One region of the Pseudonocardia aurantiaca genome, then DNA from elsewhere that is predicted to be linked to it. Evidence: riboswitches for the same ligand, from Rfam matches in the RefSeq annotation. Region 1 holds a riboswitch; each other region holds the start of a gene.

The links. Region 1 has a riboswitch for S-adenosylmethionine ahead of ABD143_RS22655 (aminotransferase class V-fold PLP-dependent enzyme). Riboswitches for the same ligand answer to the same signal wherever they lie in the genome.
Region 2: another riboswitch for S-adenosylmethionine. It lies ahead of ABD143_RS04170 (FAD-dependent oxidoreductase); the one in region 1 lies ahead of ABD143_RS22655 (aminotransferase class V-fold PLP-dependent enzyme).
Region 3: another riboswitch for S-adenosylmethionine. It lies ahead of thrC (threonine synthase); the one in region 1 lies ahead of ABD143_RS22655 (aminotransferase class V-fold PLP-dependent enzyme).

Annotation. Positions count from the first base shown of each region.
Region 1 covers NZ_BAAAJG010000015.1:106,198-109,464, forward strand. Annotated here, with positions in the region: gene ABD143_RS22645 (helix-turn-helix domain-containing protein) at 1-40, shown strand, start outside; gene ABD143_RS22650 (DUF397 domain-containing protein) at 37-240, shown strand; gene ABD143_RS22655 (aminotransferase class V-fold PLP-dependent enzyme) at 316-1,680, opposite strand; SAM riboswitch class IV at 1,722-1,834, opposite strand; gene ABD143_RS22660 (beta-class carbonic anhydrase) at 1,890-2,378, opposite strand; SAM riboswitch class I at 2,838-2,932, shown strand; gene ABD143_RS22665 (ABC transporter substrate-binding protein) at 3,107-3,267, shown strand, end outside.
Region 2 covers NZ_BAAAJG010000002.1:457,126-460,392, forward strand. Annotated here, with positions in the region: gene ABD143_RS04165 (ABC transporter substrate-binding protein) at 1-255, opposite strand, end outside; SAM riboswitch class I at 787-880, shown strand; gene ABD143_RS04170 (FAD-dependent oxidoreductase) at 1,183-2,358, shown strand; gene ABD143_RS04175 (GNAT family N-acetyltransferase) at 2,429-2,917, shown strand; gene ABD143_RS04180 (amino acid ABC transporter permease) at 2,914-3,267, shown strand, end outside.
Region 3 covers NZ_BAAAJG010000029.1:149,762-153,028, reverse strand. Annotated here, with positions in the region: gene rpsT (30S ribosomal protein S20) at 1-109, shown strand, start outside; gene holA (DNA polymerase III subunit delta) at 477-1,445, opposite strand; SAM riboswitch class I at 1,585-1,699, shown strand; gene thrC (threonine synthase) at 1,709-2,980, shown strand; gene ABD143_RS36460 (hypothetical protein) at 3,077-3,267, shown strand, end outside.

The DNA.
Region 1 (3,267 bases):
GGCGCGTGCCATCGAGAAGGCCATAGGTGAGCTGCGATGATCGATCTGGACGGGGTGGTCTGGCGCAAGTCCAGCGCCAGCAACGGCAACGGCGGCGGGTGTGTCGAGGTCGCTGATCTCCCGGACGGGGGCCGTCTCGTCCGCGACACCAAGGACGAGGGCGCAGGTCCAGTCCTGCGGTACACCGCCTCGGAGTGGCAGGCGTTCGTCGCGGGTGTGAAGCTCGGCGAGTTCGACTGACGCCGCATTCCTCTACAGCACGGAGGCCCTCAGATCCCGGTGATCCGGGCGTCTGAGGGCTTCTGCTGTTTCGCGTCAGCCCCCGCAGCCCGGCGCGAGCAGACCTGTGAGACCCACGCCCAGCGGGTCGGCCGGGCGCGGGTCGGGCACCGGCGTCCACCGCCCGTCGACCACCGCGTAGTCCCACCCCGGTCCGTCCGCCACGAGCGCGCGGACGCCTTCCACCAGCCGGTCCACGTCGGACGTGCTCGTGCTCAGCCCGAGGCTCGCCCGCACGGCGCAGCCGTCGGCGGTGCCGGCCAGGCGGGCCAGTAGCGGGTGCGCGCAGAACTTCCCGTCGCGCACCCCGATGCCGTGCTCCGCGGAGAGGACCGCGGCGACCAGGCCGGCCGGGTACCCGTCCACGACGAAGGAGGCGACGGCCACCCGGTCCGTGGCGTCCGGCCAGACGTTCAGGGTTCGCACGCCCGGGACGGCGGCGAGGCCGGTCTCCAGCCGGGCGAGCAGGGCGCGTTCGTGGTCGAGAGCGTCGTCGAGCACGGCGTCGAGGCATCGGCACGCCTGCGCGAGCGCGGCGGCGCCGAGGACGTTCGGGGTGCCGGCTTCGTGGCGGTGCGGCGCGGCCGCCCAGGTCACCTCGCTGACGCCAGAGGCGTTCGGCACGGCCACCGCGCGAACGGCGCCCCCACCGGCGAGGTAGGGGGTGGCGTCGTCGAGCCAGTCGCGGCGCCCCACCAGCGCGCCCGCGCCGTACGGGGCGTAGAGCTTGTGGCCGGAAAGGGCGAGGTAGTCGATGCCGGCGCCGGCGATGTCGATCCGCCGGTGCGGGGCGAGCTGGGCGGCGTCGACGACGACCCGGGCGCCTGCCGCGTGGGCGATCGCGGTGATCTCGGCGAGCGGGAGGATCTCGCCGGTCACGTTCGACGCGCCCGTCACGGCGAGCAGCGCGGTGGGTTCGGCGGCGAGCGCGGCGCGCAGGTCGGCGAGGGTCTGGGCCACGGTCGGCGCGGCGGGGAGCACCCGGCCCGTGCGCCACGAGATCAGGTTGGCGTGGTGCTCGACGTCGAGGCGCAGCACGCGCCCAGGGACGCAGCCGGCCAGGAGGTTGAGCGCGTCGGTGGTGTTGCGGGTGAACACCACGACGTCGTCGCCGCGGGCCCCGACGAACCGCCCGACGGTCTCGCGGGCCTGCTCCAGCACCGCCGTGCACACCTGGGAGGCGTAGCCCGCCCCACGGTGGACGCTCGCGTAGAAGGGCAGGAGTTCGGTGACGTGGTCGGCCACGCCTGCGAGAGCGGGGGCGCTCGCCGCGAGGTCGAGGTTGGCGTAGCGCACGCGGTCGCCGGTGACGAGCGGCACCTCCAGCTCGGCTCCAATGAGCCGGGGGAGGGGCTGCGTGGAGGCGGCGGCTGCGGGACGGGCGGGCAGCACAGCGGTCATGACGGTCCTCCGGACCCTCTTCAGGACCCGGTGTCGTGACGGGTCCGCGCTTGCCGCCGTGGGTGCACGGCGGCCTGGTCGTCACCCGGAGCACCCCACCGCGGAGGAGGGTTGCCGGCCAGCGAGCCGGGGCTTGGCGCTGGCGCTCTTGACCTGACAGCGAAGGTACGGGCGGCCGGGCGGGCCGGTCAAGCCGGCCCGCCCGACCGTCACACGACCTCGTTCAGCTTTCCCGTGGCGACGTCGAAGACGAATCCGCGGATGGAGTCCTTGCGCGGGACGAACGGGTTGGCCTTGATCCGGGCGATCGACTGGCGGACGTCCTCCTCCAGGTCACCGAAGGCCTCGGCCGCCCATTCGGGCTTGATGCCCGTCTCGTCCTGCACGGCCTTCTTGAACTCGTCGTCGGTGAAGGTGAGCATCCCGCAGTCGGTGTGGTGGATGAGGATGATCTCCTCGGTGCCGAGCAGCCGCTGGCTGATGGCCAGCGAGCGGATCTCGTCGTCGGTGACCACACCACCGGCGTTGCGGATGACGTGCGCCTGGCCGGGCTCGAGCCCGAGGATCCTGTAGACGTCGAGCCGGGCGTCCATGCACGCGATGACTGCGAGGTGCTTGGCGGGCGGAAGCGGCAGGGGACCTTCGAAGGACGCGGCGTACCTGGCGTTGTGGGCGAGCAGTTCGTCGGTGACGGACACGGCGGATCTCCCGTTCGGGGAGGGACGGTGGACGCGGGGCGGCCGCGCCACGGCCTCAGGGCAGATGGGAGTGCGCAGGAAATGCGCGCTCGTGGGGCCCGGGCCGCGACGCGGCCGGGCGACAGAACTGGTCGAACTGCTCGCCTCGCCGGCCCGGCCAGAACTGCTCCAGGACCATGCGCATCACGCCATCAGTGAATCGCGGCGGACCCGTTCCGGCAACCCCTGTGGCCAGCGGGTGCAGCACCCCGCCCGTTGGGGTTGCCGCGGCCCCGCTGAGCTGGGCAAGCGACGGCCGACGACTGCCACTGCTGTCAAGGAATGCCGGCGTCGGACATTTTGCGAGCGGAACTGTCCGGTCATTTCGGTCCGTGAATGGCGCACGACACAGTTCCCCGGGAAGCGCTTGATAATCGGCTCCTCAGATACGTACCGTCGGATCGCGGCCGGCGACGGCCGCCACCATCCAGAGCGGCTGAGAGACCTGGCTCGACGACGCCGCAGCAACCCCCCGCGCGAGCGGGAACGGGTGCTACCGCCGGGAGCGATGGAGGTCGCCGTGCCGGGTCCGGGGAGCACCCCGCTGCACACGACGTGGCACGCCTGGCGCCACCACATCGACCTCTGCCGCACCAGCGCGGCGCTCTGTCCGGCCTGACGCTCCGACGATCCCCGAATCCAGAGCGCGCGCCGTCGACGACGGTGCGGTGGCCCGTAGAAGGACCCCAATGATCGCGTTCCCCGTCCGAGCAGGCCTGTTGGCCGCCGCCGCCGTATTCCTGACGGCATGCGGCGGTGGCGCCGCGCCGGCAGCCGGCGCCGACCCGGGCACTCCCCAGCCCGGTGGCACCCTGCGCTTCGCCGTCAGCAGTGACCAGGGCTGCGTCGA
Region 2 (3,267 bases), on a different contig from region 1:
GGTGAGCGAGTCGACGATCTGGCGCAGGGAGTAGATCGAGTCGTTGCTGCCGACCTGCTGCGGATCCAGGCACCCCTGGTCGCTGCCCACCGCGAAGGTGAGCGTGCCGCCGGCTTGCGGCGGCCCCGCATCGGCGTCCGGTGGCGCCGAGGTGCTCCCGGAGCCACAGGCGGCCACGGTCAGGGCCACGACGGTGGCGAGCACGGCGGCCGGCAGCCGCCGTGGCGGTACGGCGGGACGGGGGGTCGAACTCATCGGGATGTCCTTCATGGAGGCCAGGCGTGGTGCGCAGGGGATCACGTGCTGGGGCGAGCAGACCTCGACGGGCACGCCGGAGCGAGGATCAGGGGGAGCAGCTCGGCGCGGTGCGACGGCGCTGTACACACCGGGGGTGCCGGACGTCGGCAGGTCGTTCCGGCAGCGGGGTGGAGGCCCGCAGCGTCAGACGCGACAGCAGGCGCTGGCGATGCGCAGCAGGTCGACGTGCAGCCTGCGACAGCTGCCGGTGCTGCGGTAGAACCAGCGCACGTCAGCCTCCACCGTTCACGATGTGAGCACCGGTTCCGCGCGGGGCTCGCCGCGGCGTCGTCCGCCGCAGCGCTGACCATAGATACTCGAAACCGAACGATCAACACTCAATTGGACCGGCGAGCATGCCCTGCCGTCGCCCCACTCACCCGAGGCCCGTCGGATCCGGCCACGGGCCGCAGGTCGTGACGCGCCCGATACACCGTGTGTTCGTCACATCATTGACAGATCCATCGGGTGGTCGCCTACATTCGATGTCGTCCATCCAGAGCGGCCGAGAGATCTGGCTCGTCGAAGCCGCAGCAACCATGTGCCTCACGGCGCCGGGTGCTAACGCCAGGATCGATGGGAGACATCGTGCGTCGATCGCACGCCCGGCCGGCGGCCACGCGGTCGTCGACGTGGTTGACGTCCACCTGGTCGAAGCGTCGGCACGTCGATCTGTGCCGCACGCAGGCCGCTCTTTGTCGCTGACCCATCTCGGCCTTCTGGCCACCCCGCTTCCCGTGCGCTGACGCGTACGGGTGGGCTCTGACGCGCCTCGGTCAGGTCTCTGTAGGACGGTGATTCCGGCGGTGCCGGAGCCGTCTTTTGTCCACAGTGGATTCGCCCCGTGCCGGGGGTTCCTGCTGTCCGTGTCGTAGGAGGACAGTCATGCCAACGTTCCCGCACATCCCGGCGGCGCGCCGCCCGTCGCGGTCCGCGCGCGCCGGAGTCGTCGACGTCGTGGTCATCGGTGGCGGCGTGGTCGGTGCGGCGGCTGCATGGCAGCTCGCCGGCCGGGGCCGCGAGGTGGTACAGCTCGAGCAGTTCGAGGCCGGGCGTGCGCGCGGTTTCCCGTACGGATCGGCGGAGCTCTACCGGCCGTCCTACTCGGCGGCGCCGTACGTGCGCCTCGCCATGGAAGCTCTGCCGCTGTGGCGCGAGGTGGAGGCCCAGACGGGCGCAGCGCTGTTGCAGATCACCGGGGGCGTCGACCACGGTGATCCGCGCCGAACGAGCGCGCTCGCCGGATCCCTCGGCGAGCACGGCATCGCCCATGAGTGGCTCGATGCCGACGAGGCGTCGCACAGGTGGCCGGGGATGGTGTTCAGCGGCCCGGTGCTGCACCAGCCGGACCGGTCCGGCCGTCTTCACGCCGATCACGCCGTCGCCGCTCTGACCGCGGCCGCCGTGGCGCACGGGGCCGTGGTCCACCGTTCCACGCCGGCGACGGCGATCGCTGTGCGCGGAGACGATCTCGTCGAGGTAGAGACACCACGCGGCCCAGTCCGCGCCTGCCGGGCGGTGGTGGCGGTGGGAGCGCGCACCGCGGATCTGCTCGACGGGCTCGTCGAGCTGCCCAGGCTCCGGGTGACACAGGAGCAGCCCGCGACGTTCCCGCTGCAAGGCGGGGTCGCCCCGTTCTCCCCTCACCACGTCGCATGGCCGACGTTCGTCCACCACACCGGTCCGGAGCACGGCTGGCCCAGCAGCGTCCACGGCACGTCCACTGCGGACGGACGCGTGAAGCTCGGGTTCCACGGCGTGGGGACGCAGACCCACCCGCATCGGCACGCGTTCGCGCCGGAGCCTGTGCAGCTGCGCAGGCTGCAGGAGTACGTGACCGCCTTCCTCCCGGGGCTCGACCACAGGCTGCCCACACCGATCGGTTGTACCCGCACGTCGACCTCCGACGGGAGGTTCCTGCTGGATACGGCGGGTCCTCTGGTCGTGGGAGCGGGGTTCTCGGGTTACGGGCTCGCGTTCGCCCCAGCGCTGGGACGGGTGCTCGCGGACCTCGCGACCGGTGTGATCGACCGCGCGCCCGCGGCGGCGGCCGGGCGATGAGCGAGCTTGCGAGCGAATCAGTGTCACGGCGTCTCCGCGAAGCGCTGACCGAGCGCAGCGAGGGATTGCGATGAGTTCTCCCGCGCTCGAGGTTCGCCAGGTCGCCTACACCGACCCGCTGGTGGTGCCGATGCTCACCGAGCTGGACCACGAGTACACGACCCGCTACGGGCATTCGCTCGGCGACATCGGCGAAGAGATGCGTCGTCGACCTGAGGAGTTCGGCGCCCCGGACGGCGGGCTGATCCTCCTGCTCACCGACGGCGACCCGGTGGCAGGGGGCGCTTTTCGCCGCTTCGACGACCACACCGCAGAGCTCAAGCGCATCTGGACGCACTCCGCGCACCGCCGCCGGGGTCTGGCCCGCCGGGTGCTCACCGAGCTCGAGCGGGAGATCACCGCGCGCGGATACCGCCGGATCTACCTGACCACTGGACCGCGCCAGCCGGAGGCCAAGGGCCTCTACCTGGCCACTGGCTACACGCCGCTCTACGACCCGGAGTTGCCGGCCGAGGAGATCGGCAAGCACCCCTTCGAGAAGGAAGTGAGCTCTCGATGAGCGCAGCTCCCGATACCGCGGCAGTGACCGCGAACAGCCCACCGGCCGCCACCGAGGACGCCGGTGAACGGCTCGTCGTCGTTCCGTCCCGGCACCCGTGGCGGTGGGCGGCGACCGTGGTCGTCGCGGTGCTGCTCGCGATGGCGATCAACGCGCTCGTCACCAACCCGGCGTGGGACTGGCCCACGGTCGGGCAGTTCCTCTTCGCCCCGTCGATCCTGCGGGCGGTCGTGCTGACCCTGCAGCTGACGGTGCTCGGGATCGTCATCGGTTTCGTCCTCGGCACGGTTCTCGCGGTCATGCGGCTCTCGCCGAACCCCCTGCTGCGCTCCGTCAGCTGGACCTACATC
Region 3 (3,267 bases), on a different contig from region 1:
GCGCGCCGCCTCCCGCGCCCTGGACAAGGCCGCCAGCAAGGGCGTCCTTCACAAGAACCAGGCCGCCAACCGCAAGTCGGCGATGGCGAAGCGCGTCAGCGCTCTCTGACTCGGCTCTTCACGAACGGCGCTGCCCCCTCGCGGGCAGCGCCGTTTGTGTGCGCGCTGCGCGGGACTCTCACGTACGTCAACCGCTCGGCGGCGCGCGCGCTCGCCGCCGTCGCAAACGTGACGTCTCCTACAAGAATGTAGACAGTATCCGAGACGCTCGCCGACAGTGGAGGTTCGCCCGCAGGCGGCCTACCCCTGCTCTCCGGCCGCCCGAGCCCTAGGAGAAGTTCTCGATGCTCGTCAACCTGATCGCCATGGTCCCAGCCGTTCTCGCCGGTATCGGAGGCGCGCTCCTCGGGGACAAGATCGGGCTCTGGATCAAGAAGTTGCGCACCAGCGGCAACAGCTGACCGACCGACACCCCATCAGCGGCGGCCCCTGGCCGCACAGATCCGCAGCACCGCCCGCTCCAGCGCGTAGTCGGCGTCGGCCGCCGCGCCCTTCACGTCGGCATTGACCTCGGCGGCCGCCGCGAACGCCTCGGCGATCGCCTCCGGCCCCCACGACCGCACCTGCTGCTGCGCCTTGCGGATCTTCCATGGCGGCATGCCGAGTGTGCCTGCGAGGCGGTTGGGGTCGCCGCGGCCGGCCGAGCCCACCTTCGCGAGCGTGCGCAGCGCGTCCGCCAGCGCGTCGGCGATCAGCACCGAGGGCACCCCGAGCAACTGTGCCCACCTCAGCGCCTCCAACGCGCCCGCCCGGTCGCCAAGCACGACCTTGTCGGCCACCGCGAACCCGGACGCCTCGGCGCGACCACGGTGGTAACGCCGCACTGCCTGCTCGTCGACGGTGCCGCCGGTGTCGGCCACCAACTGGCCCGCGGCGGAGGCCAGCTCCCGCAGGTCGGAGCCCACGGCCTCGATGAGCACACCCACAGCGGCCGGCGCGATCTTGCCGCCGACGCGGCGCACCTCGGCGCGTACGAAGTCGGAGCGCTCCTCGAACCGGGTGATCTTGTTGCACGTGGTGACGACAGCGCCCTTCTTGCGCAGCTCGTCGGCCAGCGCCTTGTTGCGCGCCCCGCCCGCGTGCGCGACGACCAGCACGATGCCGTCGACGGGGTCGCCGGACTGCCTGGCGATGGCGGTGGCCATCTCCTTGCCGACCTCGTGGGCGGCCATGAGGACGACAACCCGGCCCTCCGCGAAGAGCGACGGGCTGAGGCTCTCCGCGAGATCGCCTGGCGTGAGGTCGCCGGCGCGGACCTTGCGTACCTCGGCCCCCGGCTCGACGGCCTTGACCTCCGCGATCACCTGCTCGACCGCCCGCTCGACCAGCAGCTCTTCCTCTCCCAGCACGAGGTGCAGCGGCGCGGGTGGGGGCGGCGCGGACATGCCGTCCATGCTCGCGCACGGCACCGACGATTCGTGACCCGGCTCCCAGATCACGGGACGGACTTGGGGGAGCGGCCGCTGGTGTCGTAACGTGAAGGTCATCCCACGGCGACGTGCTCCGGGGACCACAACTGCACATGGCTCATCCAGAGGGGCAGAGGGAACGGCCCGACGAAGCCCCGGCAACCGGCGATGCGCGTCTGCGCTCGATCACGGTGCCAATTCCGACCCGCATGCTGCGGGAAAGATGAGGAGATCTCGTCATGACCCTGTCTGCCGCCGCCACGGCCGCCACCTCCTACGACCTCGGCCCCGCCCGTGCCCTCTCCTGTCGGGAGTGCGGCCACGAGATCCCGCTCGCCGCGGAGTTCGCCTGTCCCCAGTGTTTCGGTCCCCTCGAGGTGGCCTACGACTTCGGCACGGTGACCCGCGAGTCGATCGAGGCAGGCCCCAAGTCGATCTGGCGCTACCGGCAGCTGCTGCCCGTGCCGTCCGACGTGCAGAGCCACCCGAACACCGAGCCCGGCCTCACCCGGCTGATCAAGGCCGACCGGCTCGCCGCCGCGCTCGGCGTGCGCAACCTGTGGGTCAAGGACGACACCGGCAACCCGACCCACTCCTTCAAGGACCGCGTGGTCGCCGTCGCGCTCGCCGCCGCCCGCGAGCTCGGGTTCTCGGTGCTCGCCTGCCCGTCCACCGGCAACCTCGCCAACGCCGTGGCTGCCGCCGCGGCGCGGGCCGGCTGGGACTCGGTGGTGCTGATCCCCAAGTCGCTCGAGCAGGCCAAGGTGCTCACCACCGCCGTGTACGACGGCACCCTGCTGGCCGTCGACGGCAACTACGACGACGTGAACCGGCTGGCCACCGAGCTCGCCGCCGAGCACGAGGACTGGGCGTTCGTCAACGTCAACGTGCGGCCGTACTACGCGGAGGGCTCCAAGACCCTCGGCTACGAGGTGGCCGAGCAACTCGGCTGGCGGCTGCCGGAGCAGATCGTGATCCCCGTGGCGTCGGGCTCCCAGCTCACCAAGGTGGACAAGGGCTTCACCGAGCTGGGCAAGCTCGGCCTGGTGGAGCCCACCCCCTACCGGGTGTTCGGCGCCCAGGCCACGGGCTGCTCGCCGGTGGCGAAGGCATTCGCCGACGGCCACGACGTGGTGCAGCCGGTCCGCCCCGACACCATCGCCCGCTCGCTCGCGATCGGGAACCCCGCCGACGGGCCCTACGTGCTCGACACCGTCCGCCGCACCGGCGGCGCGGTCGGGCACGTCAGCGACGCCGAGGTCGTCGAGGGCATCCGGCTGCTCGCCCGCACCGAGGGCGTGTTCGCCGAGACCGCCGGCGGCGTCACCGTCGCGACCGCCAAGAAGCTCATCGAGGCCGGCCAGATCGACCCGGACGCCGAGACCGTGCTGCTCATCACCGGCGACGGCCTCAAGACCCTCGACGCCGTGGCCGACCAGGTCGGCCCGTCGGCCACCGTGCCCTCCACCAGCAAGGCCGTACGCGAGGCCCTGGCGGCCCGCGGGCTCTGACGGGGTCGTTCCGCCCGATCTCAACTGACGCTCATCTTGAGAGTGGGGGGTGATGCCGAGATGTGGCGCAGGCGCAGGCAGGGACAACTCACATGGATGCCGGCTGCCGAACTCGAGCCGATGATGGGGCGGGTGATCGAGCCCGAACCCGGGCGTCGAGTCGACGGCCGGGTGGCGATCCTCCAATTCGGCGTCGACCACGCGCTCGACTTCCGGACCCGGTCGACGGTCTATAAGACCGTCGATCCGGACACGGTGACCGGGCGACCGCTCGGCTGGGTGATTCC